3 regions of the Faecalibacterium sp. i25-0019-C1 genome follow, and region 3 is predicted to be linked to each of the others. Evidence: riboswitches for the same ligand, from Rfam matches in the RefSeq annotation. Region 3 holds a riboswitch; each other region holds the start of a gene.
What was found. Region 3 has a riboswitch for thiamine pyrophosphate ahead of ACGHUK_RS08755 (energy-coupled thiamine transporter ThiT). Riboswitches for the same ligand answer to the same signal wherever they lie in the genome.
Positions count from the first base shown of each region.

Region 1: linked by a shared signal. The riboswitch ahead of thiD (bifunctional hydroxymethylpyrimidine kinase/phosphomethylpyrimidine kinase) and the one ahead of ACGHUK_RS08755 (energy-coupled thiamine transporter ThiT) in region 3 are both predicted to bind thiamine pyrophosphate.
Region 2: linked by a shared signal. The riboswitch ahead of thiW (energy coupling factor transporter S component ThiW) and the one ahead of ACGHUK_RS08755 (energy-coupled thiamine transporter ThiT) in region 3 are both predicted to bind thiamine pyrophosphate.

Region 1 covers NZ_AP031428.1:1,297,051-1,303,232, forward strand. The annotation lists gene ACGHUK_RS06420 (class I SAM-dependent rRNA methyltransferase) at 1-130, opposite strand, end outside; gene ACGHUK_RS06425 (CYTH domain-containing protein) at 327-815, shown strand; gene ACGHUK_RS06430 (rhomboid family intramembrane serine protease) at 812-1,444, shown strand; gene ACGHUK_RS06435 (TENA/THI-4 family protein) at 2,036-2,713, opposite strand; gene thiD (bifunctional hydroxymethylpyrimidine kinase/phosphomethylpyrimidine kinase) at 2,706-3,506, opposite strand; TPP riboswitch at 3,563-3,670, opposite strand; gene ACGHUK_RS06445 (TIGR00730 family Rossman fold protein) at 3,766-4,302, shown strand; gene ACGHUK_RS06450 (D-isomer specific 2-hydroxyacid dehydrogenase family protein) at 4,343-5,239, opposite strand; gene ACGHUK_RS06455 (aspartate dehydrogenase domain-containing protein) at 5,255-6,055, opposite strand; gene ACGHUK_RS06460 (chromate transporter) at 6,164-6,182, shown strand, end outside.
Region 2 covers NZ_AP031428.1:2,249,813-2,255,994, reverse strand. The annotation lists gene ACGHUK_RS11195 (cobyric acid synthase) at 1-204, shown strand, start outside; gene ACGHUK_RS11190 (precorrin-8X methylmutase) at 201-875, shown strand; gene ACGHUK_RS11185 (hypothetical protein) at 1,038-1,274, opposite strand; TPP riboswitch at 1,463-1,570, shown strand; gene thiW (energy coupling factor transporter S component ThiW) at 1,863-2,378, shown strand; gene thiM (hydroxyethylthiazole kinase) at 2,394-3,215, shown strand; gene thiE (thiamine phosphate synthase) at 3,202-3,837, shown strand; gene thiC (phosphomethylpyrimidine synthase ThiC) at 4,040-5,350, shown strand; gene ACGHUK_RS11160 (hypothetical protein) at 5,606-5,743, shown strand; gene ACGHUK_RS11155 (alanine/glycine:cation symporter family protein) at 5,977-6,182, shown strand, end outside.
Region 3 covers NZ_AP031428.1:1,774,468-1,780,649, forward strand. The annotation lists gene ACGHUK_RS08735 (DUF5348 domain-containing protein) at 44-256, opposite strand; partial or broken gene ACGHUK_RS08740 (DUF6017 domain-containing protein) at 272-769, opposite strand; gene ACGHUK_RS08745 (hypothetical protein) at 751-1,233, shown strand; tRNA gene ACGHUK_RS08750 (tRNA-Ala) at 1,300-1,375, opposite strand; gene ACGHUK_RS08755 (energy-coupled thiamine transporter ThiT) at 1,759-2,388, opposite strand; TPP riboswitch at 2,471-2,570, opposite strand; gene ACGHUK_RS08760 (sporulation transcriptional regulator SpoIIID) at 2,681-2,929, shown strand; gene sigG (RNA polymerase sporulation sigma factor SigG) at 2,980-3,747, opposite strand; gene ACGHUK_RS08770 (sigma-70 family RNA polymerase sigma factor) at 4,304-5,008, opposite strand; gene ACGHUK_RS08775 (sigma-E processing peptidase SpoIIGA) at 5,057-5,896, opposite strand; gene ACGHUK_RS08780 (hypothetical protein) at 6,145-6,182, shown strand, end outside.

The DNA of each region.
Region 1 (6,182 bases), 480 kb from region 3:
GCGTGCCGTTTTCCGGCTCATTTTCCGGGGAATGGAGGATGTCGTTCTCATACACCCAGGGGTGCCCGCCCACCAGCAGGCCCTCGGCGTGTTTGTTGACGGTATACACAGGGTAAGCGCGTTCTTTCATATGGTTCTCCTTATCATGGACGAACTCCCTTCGTCCCGCGTTCGCTCGACACGCTTACCGTGCGGGTAGGCTCCCTCATTGAGGAAGCTGGCTGCGAAGCAGACTGAAGGAGTAAAAATCTACCCTTTATAATAGCACAAAATCATGTTATTATAAATAAGAAATGCCAAAAAACCGCATGAAAGAGGGATGCATTATGGAGATCGAACGCAAATGGATGGTGAAGGGCTGGCCGGAGGGGCTGCCCCTCAGGGAGGAATTTGCCATGCGGCAGGGCTATATCAGCGTGCGGCCCACCGTGCGCATCCGGGAAGAAGCCCTCACCGGCGGCAGAACGGACTACATCCTCTGCTTCAAATCCGGGGGCGGCCTTGCCCGTGAGGAGATCGAGCGCAGCATCGACAAAGAACTGTTTGATGATCTGGAATACAAGATTATCGCTAAACCTCTCATCCCGAAGCTGCGCCGCAGCTACACCCTGCCGGACGGTTCTGTGCTGGAAGTGAACCATGTGGACGAAGGCCAGCCCACCGAGTTCTGGTATGCCGAGGTGGAGTACCCCACGGTGGAAGCAGCCCTTGCATGGCAGCCGGAAAGCTGCGGCCTTGGCGATTACCTCAAGGATGAAGTGACGAACCAGCCCGGCCAGAGCATGGGCGAATACTGGGTGGAGACAAGAGGATGAAAAAAGTAAAACTCAAACTGGAACTGCAGTACAACTCCCCGGTGATCCTCACATTTTTCCTGCTGTCACTTCTGGTGCTGTTCCTCGACCAGTGGACGGACGGGTGGACGACGATGCATCTGTTCTGTGTCTACCGCTCCTCGCTGAAGGACCCGCTGTTCTACATCCGGCTGTTCGGCCATGTGCTGGGCCATGCCAGCTGGGACCACTTTCTGAATAACATGCTGCTGCTGCTCGTTGTTGGCCCGCCAATGGAAGAAAAGTACGGCAGCAAGCCGCTTTTGTGCGGCATGGTGTTCACCGCTCTGGTCACCGGCGTGCTGCAATGCGTGCTGTTCCCACGTTCGGGGCTGCTGGGCGCGTCCGGCATCGTGTTCATGCTTATCATGCTTTCGTCGCTGGCGGGCTTCTCCGGCGGCATCCCGGTCACCATGCTGCTGGTTGCAGCGCTGTACTTTGGTCAGCAGGTGTACGATATCATTTTTGTGCATGATAATGTGGCAAACTTCATGCACATTGTGGGCGGCTTATGCGGCACTGCCTTTGGCTACTACAGTGCGTTGCACAGCCGCCGCAGGCCGGCAAAAGCGGTGAAGTTTTCCAGCACGAACAGCCGCCGGAAGCGCTGAACCCACTGTGGACATAGGCTGATTTTGAAAAATTTGCAAACAGGTATTGACAAACGAAAAATCCGTGGTTTAATATAGCCAAATTCAATACACTAAACCGTTGAAGCGGAGATAACGGCGAACCATGCCTGTACAGAGAGCCTGCGCAGCTGAGAAGCAGACCGGAAACAGTTCGTCAAGGAAAGTGTGACTTTGCGTTATATTTTCCCGAAATGGACCGCTGAGGGTGCAGGGAACTGCGGAGAACTTTCGCCGCACAGTATTCTGCAACGTAGGGCATACGTCAGTTGCCGGGGATGTGTTGGCATCTCGCCAAGTGCATGGGGTCATGCCCATGAAGTCAGGGTGGCACCGCGGATAAAAGGCCAAATTTTATTCGTCCTTGACAGAAGAAAATTCTTCTGTTAGGGGCGTTTTTCTTTTCCACTCCCTCGGCAGAAGAGCCGGGGGAGTTTTTGTTTTAGGGCTCCCTTGTTTCCGGCACGAAGGCTCATGCCTGTGGTTGCGGCCACGAAACCCTGAACAAAACAAATGCACCCGGTTGCTGCGGTTCTGCCCACAGGCCGGGTGCATTTTATATTTTAGGAAAAATTACAGGTCACTGCGCGGGGAAGCTGCCATGGCCCAGAAGTTCAGCTCGTGCTCCGAGCAGGCATGGAAGATCTCGCGGCAGCGGGCAAGGCGCTCGTCGCTCAGGCCTTCGCAGACTTTTTCTGCAAACGCGGCCCAGTCGCGGCAGGCCGCCTCATAGCCCTTGTCAGCATAGTCCACCACCAGCGCACCATAAAGGGTATCCTGCACGGAAGGCTTTTCTTCCAGCAGTTTCTGGAAGATCCAGCCATAGCTCAGCATACAGGGCAGGCAGGCCATCATACACTCGGCCGCGCCATCGCCATTTTTGGCGGCTTCGATCATAGAGTCCACATAGGCACGGTTCTCCGGCCGCAGCGGCAGGCTCTGGATGCCTTCATCGGTCAGTCCAAAGTGCTTGAGATAGTGCAGGCGGGCTGCATCCTCGCTCTCATTCACGAAGGAAAGCAGGGAATAGTAGGTGCGGATGGTCTGCATATCCTTTGCCTTGGTCATGCCCCAGGCAAACACCTTGGCATATTCCCGCAGGTAAAGACTGTCCTCCACGATGTAGCCCTTGAAGCAGGCTTCATCCAGTGTGCCATCCGCAAGGTGGGTCAGAAATTCTGAGTGCAGACATTGCTCCCACACAGGCAGACTTTCCTGCACCAGCTGCTGCACAAAGGTCTGCTCACTCACCCACAAACTCTCCCTTCAGTGCAAACATATGGTCCATCGGGCCGGAGCCGTGGCCCAGATCCAGCATGGCAGAAAGACAGCCGGAAATGTAGGCCTTTGCGCGCTCCACCGATGCATCCAGATCATAGCCCTTTGCCAGATTAGACGCAATGGCGCTGGATAGGGTGCAGCCGGTGCCGTGGGTATTGGGGTTTGCAATGCGCTTGCCGCGGAACCATTTGCCGCAGCTGTCCCGCCACAGAAGGTCGTCGGCATCGTTGATCTGGTGGCCGCCCTTGCACAGCACGGCACAGTGGTATTTCTCGCTGATCAGCTTTGCAGCGGCCTCCATTCCGGCCGCATCGGTGATCTTCATGCCGGAAAGGATCTCAGCCTCCGGAATGTTGGGGGTGACCACCTCTGCCATGGGCAGCAGTTTTTCGGTCAGTGCCTGCACGGCATCGTCCCGCAGCAGCTTGGAGCCGGAGGTGGCAACCATCACCGGGTCCACCACGATATGCTTTGCGCCGTAGGTGTGCAGCTTTTCGGCGATCACACCGATCAGCTCTGCCGAGGATACCATGCCGATCTTGACGGCATCCGGGTAGATGTCGGTAAAAATGGCGTCGATCTCCTGTGCCAGAAATTCGGGCGTGGCTTCAAAAATGCCGGTCACACCTGTGGTGTTCTGGGCAGTCAGTGCGGTAATGGCGCTCATGGCGTACACGCCGTTTGCAGTCATGGTTTTGATATCGGCCTGGATGCCAGCACCGCCGCTGGAATCGCTGCCGGCAATCGTCAATGCAGTTTTCATGGTTACAACTTCCTTTGCAAAAAATGCGGAAATGCCCGCAAGGAGGCATCTCCGCACTTTGAAGCAGCAGTATCTCCCTACGTTGGCATTGTCCAAATCAGGTCACAGGTCTGGGCAAACAGCCCACTCTCAGCCTGCTTTTGCAGGCTCCCTTTTTCTGCGTTCAAGAATACCACAGTGCCGCTGCATTTGCAAGGGGATGGCCCTTTTCAATCGGCCCGCTGCGTGGTAAAATGGAAAAAACAAAGGGGGAAATACCATGAACATCACGGTCTATCTTGGAGCAAATGCGGGCAATGATCCTGCGCTGGCGGAAGCTGTCCGGGAACTGGGCAGCTGGATCGGTGCAAACGGGCACCGCCTTGTGTACGGCGGCTCCCGCAGCGGCCTGATGGGTCAGCTTGCCCAGAGCGCGCTGGACGCAGGCGGCACGGTGACCGGTGTGGAACCGCAGTTCTTTGTGCAGCAGGAGCTGCAGCACGATGGCCTGACCGAGCTGATCGTCACCAAGGACATGACCGAGCGCAAGACGAAGATGATCGAGCTGGGCGATGCCTTCATCGCATTCCCCGGCGGTACCGGCACGCTGGAAGAAATTGCAGAAGTGATGTCCCGGGTCTCGCTGGGTCAGCTGGATGCGCCCTGCATCCTTTATAATCTGAACGGCTACTACGACAGCCTGAAAGCACTGCTTGCCAAAATGATCGAGAAAGGCCTTTCCACGCCGCAACGCCAGCAGGGCATCCGATTTGCGGCGAATCTGGAAGAGATCACAACAATTTTGAATAAAGCCTAAAAGGAAACGCTTCCCAGCCGGGAAGCGTTTCCTTTTTATATCATTCTCCCAGTGCAGTGCGGATATTTGCCAGCACCTTCTGGCTCAGCAGCACAAAAGCCTGCTTGGTGCGTCCGGCAGAAACATTCGCGCAATGCACATTCTCACGGGCAAAGAAGTCTTCACCCACCGGGCCGGCAGCGGCACGGGTGTCACAGAAGAAGTGGGTGCCCGGCAGAGCAAGCCACTGTTCCAGAGCAGCAGAGTCAAAGCCCGGGCCGATGGAGGTGTTGAACAGCACCTTTCCCTCGCCCAGCTGCGCAAATTCGTCCTTGCCCAGCAGCAGGACATTTTTGTTCAGGCAGGTGAACACCACCTCGCTCTCGGTCAGCAGCTGTGCCAGCGGCTTATAGGCCATGCCCACAGCTTCGGCATCCGGCTTGCGGGTGCGGCTGTAATAGGCAATGTCGGCACCCATGAACTGCAGCGCGTCGGCGATCATTTTGCCGGACACACCCAGCCCGATGATGCCTGCCTTCAGCCCGGTGATCTCCACCGGCTCGTCCCGCAGCATGGGCATCCCAAAACCGTGCAGGATGCCGGTGAGCTCATGCAGGACGTACTCCACAACGCCGCGGTCGCCGTAGTCCCGGATGCCCAGCACTTTGATGCCGCGGGTGCGGGCATAGGCGATATCTACGTTGGCGCTCTCTTCCGAATACAGACTGCAGCACATGCCGATGTAACGGATATTCGGGCAGCGCTCGATCACGCTTTTGCCCATGCGGGAGGTATAGCTCAGAAGCACGGCATCTGCATCCCCGATACGCCGCACGATCTCGTCATCGTCCGCCGGGATATCGCGGTACAGGGTCACTTCTTCTGCATACTGATGCAGTTCCTGCTCAGCGGAGGGAATCAGGCTGACCGGCTCAATGGCTACCAGTTTATGGAACATGTGCAGATCCTCCTTTTAATAGAAACACACAGGGGAAGCGAGATTGCGCAGCAGGGAAACCACACTCCAGCCAGCAATGGCGCTGGTGGAAGAGCAGATATCCACCACAGCCTTCACACCCTCGATCTCGGCAGTGATACGGTGATCGTCACCCACCCAGCCGGGGACCGAATGCATGGTCACGCCGGTGATCTCCGGGCCGGTGGTGGCCAGAGAGGTGGCCACGGCTACGTTGACCCGGCGCGGGAAGGTGGCAATGGCCTGCTTGGCATTGCCTGTGAACACAGTGGTCTTTTCCGTATCGGTGAGCAGGTGGTCGGCCCATACCGGCGTGTTGCGGAAGCCCTTGGCTCCGGTGTGGGTCTCAATGCCTGCCGTCTCGGCCAGCTTCTGCGCCTCGGCCATCAGAGTGACGGTCTGCAGCACATCAAAGCCGCCGATGGCACCGCTTGCCAGATGCACCTTGGCACCGCCCTCCACGGCAGCGGCCTTGACCTGCCCGTAAAAATCAAGGTCCGCAAAGGCACCAATGGAAATAATGACCAGGTTCACACCTTTTTTCAGCACAGGCACAGCCATGGCGCGCACAGCCTCCACCGAAGCAGTCTCCACGATGTACTCCGGCTCCAGCGCCAGCAGGGCATCCACATCGTCACACACGGCACAGCCCACCGTTTCGGCAGTCTTTTCCGCCGAAGCACGGGTGCGGCTGGTCACGCCCACCAGCTCATAGTCCGGCAGCAGACCGTTCTTCCATGCGTTGGCCACAATGCCGCCCAGAAAGCCGCAGCCTACAATGCCAAATTTTGTTTTCATATCCTAAACTCCTTTTTCTGCTTTTTCCAAAGAAAGCAGCATATTCCATTAAAGTATATCATATCAAAACAAAAAATGATATAATAAGGCGCAAGAAAGGAGAAGGCTATGTCGAAAACAAAGGAGC
Region 2 (6,182 bases), 480 kb from region 3:
CTGTTCGACACCGGCGAACTGACCGAAAAACTGACCGCATTTTTGTGCAAACGGAAGGGCATCGATCCGGCCGGGGCCGAGCTTATCCCCATGGAGCAGTACCGTCAGCAGCAGCTTGATCTGCTTGCCGATGGTGTGCGTGCGGCACTGGATATGCCCGCCATCTATGCCGCTATGGGAATGCAAAAAGGAGACAACACATGACACCGCAGCATCATCTGCCCGCCGACATTGAACGGACGAGCATCTCCATTATCACAAGGGAACTGGACGAGCTGGGCCTGACCCCGCCGCCGGAGACGGCTGCGGTGGTCAAGCGGGTCATCCACACCACCGCGGATTTCGACTATGCCAAAAATCTGCGCTTTACACCCGGCGCGGTGGAAGCCGCAGTCAAGGCCCTGCACGCGGGTGCTTTCATCGTTACCGACACTAATATGGCGCTGGCGGGCATCACAAAGCCGGGCCTGAAAAAACTGAACGGTGAAGCCATCTGCTACATGGCAGACCCCGCTGTGGCCGAAGCCGCAAAGCAGGCGGGCACCACCCGTGCCGTTGCCGCCATGCACCGCGCTGCCCGGGAGCACCCGGGGGCCATTCTGGCCATTGGCAATGCGCCCACGGCCCTTTTGACCATTGCGGAGGAAATGGAAGCCGGTCTGCGGCCTGCACTGGTCATTGGCGTGCCGGTGGGGTTTGTGAATGTGGTGGAAAGCAAGGAAGTACTGTTTGCCGCCTGCGAGCGATACGGCGTGCCTGCCATCGCCGCCATGGGCCGCAAAGGCGGCAGCAATGTGGCTGCAGCCATCTGCAACGCCCTCATTTACTCTGCCACCGAAATGCTGGACCCCTCTGCCAGAGGGTGGAACGGATAAGGCGGAAACAGCATAACATCAAAAACCCGGAACCCTTTTTGAGCCGTTTTGGCCGAGAAAAGGTTCCGGGTTTTGTTCATGATTTTTTCAGAGAGCTATTTTGCAACAGCCCCATTTTCACGGAAAAGGTCCGAACTGAGCACGGCATCCACACTGCCGGCATCAGGCTGCGGGGAACGCCTTGTTCCACACTTCGATCACCTTGAACTTCGGGGTCCAGCCTTCGGGTTCAAAGCGGTCGCCCTTGGCACCCATGGTGCCCTGCTCGGTGCACCACTGTGCGGCCTTGGCCATATCAGGGTCGGTCACATCCGCAAAGGCGGGTGCGCACACGCTCAGCACCATGCACAGCGCCACGAGGGCCGAAAGCAGCCTTTGGGTCAGGGTCGTCTGCTTCATATGGAATTCCTCCTTTTTGCTTACGGGGGGGGGGTATGCGTCCGCCTTGAAAATACCATATTTCACCTTCTTTTTCAATAAAACCTGCGTGAAACGCCCCAAAAACTGCGTGAAAAACGTTTTGCACCGCTGTGCGCGCCTTTGCCCCCTCTTGCAATTTGTGCGCAAAGGGTGTAAAATACAGTCACAATCAAATACAGGGGAGCTTGTGAAGCAGGCTGAGAGGAAGTACCTAAACTTCGACCCTTTTACCTGATGCGGATAATGCCGCCGTAGGAAGTCAGAATGGATGATTTTTTGCAGGAGGCACCGCGGAAGGTGTCTCCTGTTTTTTTTGTTGTGTACCGATTACCATTAAGGAGGATGCCTTGTACTTTTCTGCGGAAGTGCCGCAGCGGGCTGAGGGGGAGCGCCCTGAGCTTTGTGACCGTCAGCGATGGGAAGCCGTGTTCCGGCGTGAGAGGAGACCAGAAAGTCTCGACCGCTTCTTATAGTTCCTGCGCCGGGTCTGGCACCGGGTGCGGGCTGTTTGCGGAGGCGCTGTATGGTTTTTGCTGCTTCCGCAGGTTTGGAAAGGAGCCTTGCCTTATGAAAAAACTCTCTGTGAAAAAGCTGGCGCTGGCCGGCATGCTGTGCGCTCTGTGCGTGGTGGGCAGCGTATTCAGCTTCCCCATGTTCGGCAGCAAATGTGCACCCATCCAGCACATGGTCAATGTGACCTGCGCGGTGCTGCTTGGCCCGTGGTGGGGCGTGGGCGTGGCCTTTGTGGCTTCGCTGCTGCGCAATCTGCTGGGTCTGGGCAGCCTGATGGCCTTCCCCGGCAGCATGTTCGGCGCACTGCTGTGCGGCCTTGTGTACCATAAGACCAAAAACATCCTTGCCACCATGGTGGGCGAGGTGTTCGGCACCAGCATTCTGGGCGGCCTGTGCGCTTACCCGGTGGCCATCTTCCTCATGGGCAAGAGCGCCGGCGACATCGCGTTCTATGCCTACATCGTGCCGTTCCTCATCTCCACTGCAGTGGGTTCCATCATTGCGGGCGTGCTGGTGTACAGCCTGCAGCGCTCCGGCGCTCTGCGCTCCATGCAGAACAGTCTTTCCTGACGGAGGGGCACCCGAATGTTCAAAACAGAATTCGAGAACCTGCGCCGCACCTGCCCGCTCATCCATAACATTACCAACTACGTCACCGTGAACGACTGCGCCAACATGGTGCTGGCCTGCGGTGCTTCGCCCATCATGGCCGACGATGCCGCCGAGGTGGAGGATATCACCACCATCTGCGGCGGTCTGAACATCAACATCGGCACCCTGAACAGCCGCACCATCACCAGCATGCTGCTGGCGGGCAAAAAGGCAAACCAGCTGGGCCATCCTGTGGTGCTGGACCCGGTGGGTGCGGGTGCATCCCGCCTGCGCACCGACACGGCTTTCCGCCTGCTCAGGGACGTAAAGTTCACCGTGATCCGCGGCAACATCTCGGAGATCAAAACGCTGGCCTCCGGCGCGGGAACCACCAAGGGCGTGGATGCCGATGTGGCCGATAAAGTTACTGAGGCCAATCTGGACAGTGCCGTGGCCTTTGCCAAGGCCTTTGCAGCCCAGACGGGTGCCGTTATTGCCATTACCGGTGCCATCGACATCGTGGCCGATGCCGAAAAAGCCTACTGCATCCGCAACGGCAATGCCATGATGAGCAGCATCACCGGTACGGGCTGCCAGCTTTCGGCCTTGACGGCGGCTTTCGTTACCGCCAACCCCGGCCATCCGCTGGAAGCTGCTGCAGCCGCAGTGTGCGCCATGGGCCTTGCGGGCGAGACCGCCCACAAACGCCTGACCCCGCTGGACGGCAACTCCACCTACCGCAATTATATCATCGATGCCATTTACAATATGACCCCGGATCAGCTGGAAGAAGGAGCAAACTATGAAGTGCGATAAGCAGAACATGCTTCTGTATGCCGTCACCGACCGCGCATGGGTGGGAAAGCAGACCCTCTATGAACAGGTGGAGAGCGCCCTGAAGGGCGGTGTCACCTGTGTGCAGCTGCGTGAAAAAGAGCTGGACGACGAAGCTTTTCTGAAAGAGGCTGTGGAGATCCATGCTCTGTGCCAGCGCTACGGCGTGCCGTTCTTTGTGAACGACAATGTGGACATTGCCATCCGCTGCCACGCCGAGGGTGTGCACGTGGGGCAGGAGGATATGGCCGCAGCGCAGGTGCGCGCCCGTGTGGGCGACGGTATGATGATCGGCGTTTCCGTCCACAGTGTGGAGGAAGCACGGGAAGCCGTCAAGCACGGCGCAGACTGCCTTGGCGTGGGCGCAGCCTTTGCCACCCACACCAAGACCGATGTGGACGTTCTGCCCCACGAGACCCTGAAGGCCATCTGTGATGCCGTGGACATCCCGGTGGTGGCCATTGGCGGCATCCACAAGGAGAACATCCTGCAGCTCAAGGGCACCGGTGTGGATGGCGTGGCCCTTGTGAGCGCCATCTTTGCAGCAGACGACATCGAGACCGAGTGCAAAGAGTTGAAAGCCCTGTCGGAGCAGATCATCTGACCGATCCCGCGGCAAACCGGGGACACCACCTTGGGCCGCGTTATAAAATTCATGGAGAAAACCAACATGAAAAGCGTATTTTGCGCAGGTGCCGGCATCCAGAACGTTCTGTTTTTTCTGAATGACGGCTGCCTTTCCCTACCCTTGTATGACCAGCACCCTGCTGTTCAGAGATAAACTGTCATTTGGAGGAACAGAGCGTATGCAGACTTATACCACTCAGATGGATGCTGCCCGCAAGGGCATCATCACGCCGCAGATGGAGATCGTGGCTAAAAAAGAGTATCGCACCACCGAGGAGATCCGCCAGTGGGTGGCCGAGGGCAAGGTAGCCATTCCGGCCAACAAGCACCACGAGTGTTTGAACCCCGAGGGTGTCGGCTCCATGCTGCGCACCAAGATCAACGTGAACCTTGGTGTCTCCCGCGACTGCAAGGACTACAACGTGGAGATGCAGAAGGTGATGAGCGCCGTCAACATGGGTGCCGAAGCCATTATGGATCTTTCCAGCCACGGCAACACCCAGCCCTTCCGTCAGAAGCTGACCCACGAGTGCCCGGTGATGATCGGCACCGTGCCGGTGTACGATTCGGTCATCCACTACCAGCGCGATCTGGCTGAGCTGACCGCACAGGACTTCATCGATGTGGTGCGCCTGCATGCAGAGGACGGTGTGGACTTTGTCACCCTGCACTGCGGCATCACCCGCAAGACCATCGAGCAGATCCGCAAGCACAAGCGCAAGATGAACATTGTCAGCCGCGGCGGCTCTCTGGTGTTTGCATGGATGAGCATGACCGGCAACGAGAACCCCTTCTACGAGCACTTTGACGAGATCTGCGAGATCTGTGCCGAGCACGATGTGACCATCTCGCTGGGCGATGCCTGCCGTCCCGGCTGTCTGGCTGACGCCACCGATGTGTGCCAGATCGAGGAGCTGGTGCGTCTGGGCGAGCTGACCAAGCGCGCATGGGCACACAACGTGCAGGTGATGGTGGAAGGCCCCGGCCATGTGCCCCTGAATCAGGTGGCTGCCAACATGGAGGTGCAGAAGAGCATCTGCATGGGCGCACCCTTCTATGTGCTGGGACCCCTCGTCACCGATATCGCCCCCGGTTACGACCACATCACCGCTGCCATCGGCGGCGCTGTGGCTGCAGCCAGCGGTGCAGCTTTCCTGTGCTATGTGACCCCCGCCGAGCATCTGGCTCTGCCCAATGTGGACGATGTGAAGCAGGGCATCGTGGCCTCCAAGATCGCTGCCCACGCCGCCGATATCGCCAAGGGCATCCCCCACGCCCGGGACATCGACGATAAGATGGGCGATGCCCGCCGTGTGCTGGACTGGGATGCACAGTTCGCCTGCGCACTGGACCCGGAGACCGCAAAGGCCATCCGCGATGCCCGCCTGCCGGAGGACGACCACAGCGACACCTGCAGCATGTGCGGCAAGTTCTGTGCCGTGCGCAGCATGAACAAGGCGCTGGCCGGTGAGTACATCGACATTCTGTAAAAATCTTCTGTTTTGCGCGCAGCAGCGCGCATCTTCCTCCGCCGCCCGGTATGACCGCCGGGCGGCTTTTGTGTTGTAATTCCAAAAAGATTGTGTTAAAATAACAATAAGGCGCTGATTGTAAAATTGGTGGTCATGCTTTCTATCCCGTATCGCTGGTTTTTCTATTTCTACATAGAACAAGCAGAGGTCCGGGAGGAAACTTTTTTGAAAGTACCCTGCCCGGAGCCTTGAAGGCGAAGGGAGGGATATCGAATGAATCTGCTGGAGACTCTCGCATTGCTCACGTTCATTCTCGCGTTGTTGAGCTTGGTCGTGGATGTGATCCGTCTGACCGTTGAGGTCATGGCAAAGTTTTCCCAGATGAAAAGCGATGATAACAAAAAAGATTGACCGCCTCACAGTTCCCCAACTCGAGCGGTCAATCTTTTTGACTAACGGGATGGAAAGCTGACCTTTGCAGTCAGCGCCCCTTCTGTTTGTAGTATAATCGAAGCTATGTGATTTGTCAAGTTATCCTGTTCCATCGATTATTTCTATCAATTTTTTTGAATTTACAATTCTTCTGTACTGTACTATAATGAAGTTATCGTCTTCATTCCATTGATCTACAGGAGGAATCTGCCTTGCTGGTAAATCTTATCGAATCCGTCTATCGCCTGCTGTGGGGCGACCTGTTCACCATCCCGCTGGGCGGCGGCATCGGCATTTCCTTCATGGTGGTGCTGCTGTTCACGGCGGGCATCTGGTTCACCTGCCGCACCCGTCTTTTGCCGGTGCGGCTGTTCCGGGATATGATCGCCGCCGTGTGCGAGAAAAAGCAAGGCAGGGA
Region 3 (6,182 bases):
AGGAAACAGAAAAGGGACAGCCGCTTGCGCCGGTTGTCCCCGATTAAATCCTCACCCGCAGGCCGGAAAGATCGTCGGCACGGATGCCAACCAGATACCAGTTGGCCCCGTACTCAATGCGGGTGGGCTTCCACCTGCCGCCCACCATCACATCAAAGGTTTCCCCACAGTGCAGGCCGCCGTAGTAGTCCGCCAGATCAAAGCGAATGTCGTAACGGTCGCTGCGCTCGTCGAAAATCAATGCACCCTGTTTCATAGGGCCGTCCTCCTTTCAGATTTTGCCGGTGTTCATGTCATGGGCCACCAGCGCGGCATAGTAACCGTTGATCGTGCTGGGCGCATTGAACAGCATAGCCAGCAGGTATTTCTTGATGTTGCGGATTTCCGAAGTGTTCTTGCTCAAACAGTCAAAGACAAACTCGATGTGAGAGCTGTCCAGCTTCATAAACTTGGATTTCACCAGCTCTGCCGGGTAATCGTCCCCGGCAATGCGGATGGTCTTGCGGGCGCTGCATACGGTTTCCACCAGCAAGTCCACAATCTCGTCCAGCGTTTCCCGGTCAATGCCCTTGACGTGCTGGCAAAGGTGTTCGTACTCAATGTTGTCCATGATGATTTGACGATAAATCTCTATGGCGCTCTGTGATTTCGCTTCCGTTCCTTTCCGTTCCGGCGGCTGTGCCGCCTCGTCCTCCAAAGGAGAGGGTCGGGAAAGGATAGGAATGGGATCGGTAATTGATACATCAGTAATTGATTTTTCTTTACTTGATCCCAAAAGAGCAGCTTATCATCAGCCGCTATGCGAAGGAAACTGCGGAACGCAAGAATCATCTGCAAGCCCTTCAAGCAGAACGCGACAAGGCTGAAAAAGACCTGCTCGCCTTAAAAGCTGAGATTCTGGCTGTAATCAAAGGGGAGAGTGCTTTTCCGAAAGATACTCTTGCCGAGATGATTGCAGCACAGGAAAAGAAGCACACGGAGTTGGAAACTCTGTGTGAAGAAGCCAGTGCAGAACTGGAGCGAAACGCTGAATTGATGGCAAACGTATCGCAGCTGTACGAAGAATTGATTTCTTATGCAGACCTGTACGATAGTGCCAGCTTTGAAGCAAAAAAGATGATCGTCAGCCAGCTTATCCGCAGGGTAGACGTTTATCGCGGATACCAAATCCATGTGGACTTCAACTTTGATCTTGCACAGTATTTGGAGAATAGCGATGAACTTGCTTGCTGACAAACACAAAAACACCGTTGACTTCGATTTGAAATCAACGGTGTTTGTAACTCTTATTTGAGCCAATGGTGGAGAATACCGGGATCGAACCGGTGACCTCTTGCATGCCATGCAAGCGCTCTCCCAGCTGAGCTAATCCCCCATAATTTTCCAGAAGTGGAAACCTCTGGAAAAGAGATGCTCAAACAAGAAACGTTTTATGAAGTTCAGTCGTGGGGGTGCGTGAGCGCACTGCTTGGGCTCCCAGCTGAGCTAATCCCCCATAAAATCCAAGAAGCGAACCTCTTGGATGGAGTTTTTTGTTGGGAATTTGATTGTCGCAGGACTATCTGACTGGGGGTGTGTTTTGATACCAACCGGGCTCCCAGCTGAGCTAATCCCCCAGATGTTTGTGCCGTGCCTGACGACAGGTGTAATTATACCAGCGCTTTGCCAGATTGTCAACAGCTTTTTTGGGATTTTCTGCAAAAAAAATTCCCGCCGGGGAAATGCCCTTCCCGGCGGGAAAAATGACTGCGAAAAAACTTACGCTCTTGCGTTCTGCGGGTCGAAGATCTGCGGTGCGACACGGATCAGGATCACCACAAGGACCGTGGTCAGAATGGCTTCGGGCAGCATGTAGGTGGCGTTGTACACGGCGCTGTACAGCCAGCACAGACCGTCCACGCTCATGTTGGAGATGCCGGGAAAGCCGATCTCGGTCATCCAGCTGAAAGCGTAGTCGTAGTCCTTCCAGACGATGTAACCGGACAGAAAGCTGCACAAAAAGCGCAGCAGGCACACCACAAAGGCGCTGACACCGACACCCACGGTGCGGTTGCGGAAAGGCTTTGCGATCAGGCAGGCAAAGCCCAGCACCGTGAAGGCCAGAAGGTAGTCCAGCAGCACGCAGCCCACCTGTGCCGTGAGGGTCTGGCAGTATGCCAGATTGCCAAGGCCCTGCACAAGCTGGATCAGGCTGTTGACGAAAGCGGTCATGATGCCCCACTTTGCGCCGTGGCGGTAGCTCATTACCAGAATGGGCACCATGCTGAACAGGGTGATGGAACCGCCGTGGGGCATGAGCGGGATCTGGATCATGCTCAAAACGGTGGACAGGGCGATCATCAGCGCACCCTCCACCAGAATGCGGGTTTTGGAATAGGTTTTGGTCATAGGGATTCCTCTTCTCAGAACGATAGTACACAAAAACAAAATGCGCCCGCTTTCCAGCAGGCGCATGGGGTTTGTAAAAGAACGGACAGTTCTGCAAACTCCCACGCCGGCATTGTCCGGTCAGGTAAAAGGGTACTCCGCAAAACGCGGATCTCAGCCTTTCGGCACCCCTGTTTTTATGTCCATGCAAAAGTATAGCGCGTCCGGCGCAAAAGTCAAGCCCCGGCGGAACATATCTGCCCCGGCCTGTGCATAGGCTGTACCATAAGTTCACAATGGGAGGAGTCTGGATATGAAGGGAGACCCCGAACAGAGGGCGGTACAGCTGGGCGAATATATCGCGGCCAACCGGGCCACAGTGCGTGCGGCGGCAGCGGTGTTCGGGTGCAGCAAGTCCACCGTGCACAAGGATGTTGCGGTGCGGCTGCGGACGCTGCAGCCGGAGCTGTTCCGGCAGGTGCGGGCGGTTCTGGCCTGCAATAAGGCAGAGCGGCATCTGCGCGGCGGTGCGGCCACCCGGCGCAAATACAGCCGCAGATAAAAGACGGCACACTTCCGAACAAAACGGAAGCTGTGCCGTCTTTTTTAGGTTCAGTCCCGGGTGCGGAACTGGCTCAGTGCGCCTTTTTCCAACCGGCTGACCTGTGCCTGACTGATGCCGATCTCCTGCGCCACCTCCATCTGGGTCTTGCCCTGCAGGTAGCGCAGCTCCATGATCCGCTTTTCCCGCGGGGTCAGCCCGGCCACGGTCTGCCGGAACTGCAGCCCGCTGATCCAGCTGTCCTCGCCGTCCGGGTCCCGCACCTGATCGATCACATACATCGCATCGCCGCCATCGGTGTACACCGGCTCTTCCAGACTGATCGGCTCCACCACCGATTCCAGCGCGGCGGTCACTTCGCGCCGGGCAAGGCCCGCCGCCTGCGCGATCTCGTCCATGGTCGGCTCGCGGCCAAGCTGCTTTTCCAGCGCTTCACGGCTCTGCATGGCCCGGTAGGCGGTATCCCGCAGGCTGCGGCTCACCCGCAGGGCATTGTTGTCCCGCAGAAAACGCCGGATCTCGCCAATGATCATGGGTACACCGTAGGTGGAAAAGCGCACCGGCTGGGCGGGGTCAAAATGATCGATGGCCTTGATCAGCCCGATGCACCCCACCTGAAACAGGTCGTCCAGATTTTCGCCGCGCTGGGCGAACCGCTGCACCACGCTGAGCACCAGCCGCAGGTTGCCTTCCACCATTTGTTCCCGGGCTGCTGCATCACCGGCGTGGGCGCGGGCCAGCAGTTCCCGCTTTTCGGCTTCGGTCAGCACAGGCAGCTTTGCAGTGTTCATGCCGCACAGCTCCACTTTGTTGTACATCCAAACGCCCCCGGTCTGTTTTGATCTTCACCGGGAGTATGGGATGCGCAGCGGCATTGTATGCGTGGAAAAAACTGTGCGCTTTCCCGTTTGACAGGAAAGCGCGGCAAAATATTGTTTTTCGTGCAGATTTATGATATGCTGTATTTGCGGCGGCAACGCCGCCATCAGGCGCTGTGCCCACAAACGCAGGCGGCTAGTCCTTACCGGTACTTGGGTGCCGGCTAAAGACGATTTTTTCTTGAAGATCTCGTTCTCCCCGGATGCCCAAGGGCGGAAAGGGGGGATGCACCATGACGTTTGAACAGGTCGTGCTTCTGCTCACGCTTCTCGGCGGAGCAATCTACGTTACGTTTGAAATTACATGGACTGTTTCTCACAGTGATGACAAAAAGAAAAAATGACCGCCTCGAGTCCCAATCCGAGCGGTCATCTTTTCTTGACTAATCCGGTAAGGAACTAGCCGTTTGCAGGGCCAGCGCCTTTTGTAGTTTTATTATACGCAAATCAGCGTGGATTGTCAAGCCCAGCGGGCGGCAGTCCGCGTTTTTTCACCTCACTCGTTTTCCAATTGTACTTTTAAGGTATGGATGATCCGTTTTTCCAGCCGGGAAATGTAGCTTTGGCTGATGCCCAGTGCGTCGGCGGCCTCCTTCTGGGTGCGCTCAATGCCGTCCGCCAGACCAAAGCGCAGCTCCATGATCTGCCGTTCCCGCGGGGACAGGCTGTCCACGGCCCGGCGAAGCACAGCGCGCTCCGCATCCTGCTCCAGCCGCTGGCTGATCTGGTTCTCATCACTGCCCAGAATATCAGAAAGCAGCAGCTCGTTGCCGTCGCCATCCACGTTCAGCGGTTCGTCGATGCTGGCTTCCTGACGGCGGTTGGAGCTTTTGCGTAAGTACATCAGAATTTCATTGCCGATGCAGCGGCTGGCGTAGGTGGCCAGCTTGATGCTGCGCTCCGGCGTGAAGGTGTTCACCGCCTTGATCAGCCCGATGGTGCCAATGCTGATCATGTCCTCGGCAGGCACACCGCTGCTTTCGTACTTTTTGGCAAGGTACACCACCAGCCGCAGGTTGTGGGTGATCAGGTCGTCCCGGGCAGCGGCATCGCCTGCAGCCATACGGGAGAGCAGGACTTTTTCCTGTTCCGGGGTCAGGGGCGGGGGCAGGCTGGGCGCGCCCGCCAGAAAATGTGCGCCGCCGCAATAGCCCAGCCGTGCAAGGAGCCAACGCCAGAACCGGTGCAGAACATGAAACATGAATACCCCTCCTGTACATCTATAGATATCGATCGCATCAAACGCTTCTCAGCGGATGCCCAGCTGTACGGCCAGTTCGCTGCCCAGCAGAGCTGTCCATGGCTGCTGCGTTTCCGGGCGGCAGAATGCGGCCAGAATGCCCGCTGCACTGCCTTTGCTGGTGCGCAGGGCCTTGGCCGGAACGGCAGGCAGCACACAGTGCCCGGCAATGGTGGTGCAGGGCACCAGCCGCACCCGCAGCTCCGGCGGCGGTGCCGTGCCACAGGCAAAATAACGGTCCAGGAATGTGCGCAGCTCCTGCGGCAGGGCGCTGCGCACGGCAGGATAATAGACCAGAACCACTGCCTGCCCGGTCAGCGGGTCCTGCACTGAGAAGCCAGTGTCGCAGAAAGCCTGTACGGAGAGGACTGCACCTTCCAGCTCCAGCACAGCGGCAATGCAGCGGGTGCCTGCACGGCCAAAGCAGAACAGTACGCCGCGCAGCACGGCAAGCACTGCACCGCAGCACAGCAGCAGCCGGCCCGGAGACAGCGGCAGATAGACGCAGAGATTTGCGCTTTGCACTCCGGGCAGCAGCACGGCTCCGCACAGCAGCAGGTTCAGCAGCAGATACCACACACACAGCTGCACAAAATTGCGCAGGCCCGGCACGCCGTAAGCCGCAGCTACAGCAGCACAGCAGGTGAACACCTTATAAAGGAAAGCTGCAGGGCCGGGCAGCTCCGGCAGCAGAATGCCCAGCGAAGCTGCTGCCGCTGCCGCACTGCCCGCCATCAGCCGCAGGCCGCTGCACTGCCGCGCACACAAAAGCCCTGCGCCCAAAAGCAGCGCTGCTGCGGCCAGAAAGTTCGTCAGCAGCAGTTCGTCCAGATAGATCACGGTTTTCATACACGATCCCTTTCAAATTCCAGTATCTTCCAATTCCGCAAAAAACCATGTCGCTGTGTGCAAAAAAGCGGCTTCTGTAAGAATTTTGAGACCGGATTTTCACAGTCTATCACATTTTTCACATTTTTTTCAAAAAAGTACTTGAACATTTCTGGAAAGTGTGGTATATTATTGCCATCCTAGTAAGGGACGTAAGCCAAACAAATGGCTTGCAAATATCTTTCTAAATTTGAAGGGAGAAATTCATTATGATGATGCCTGCAAACTTCTCTGCTGTTGCAGAAAA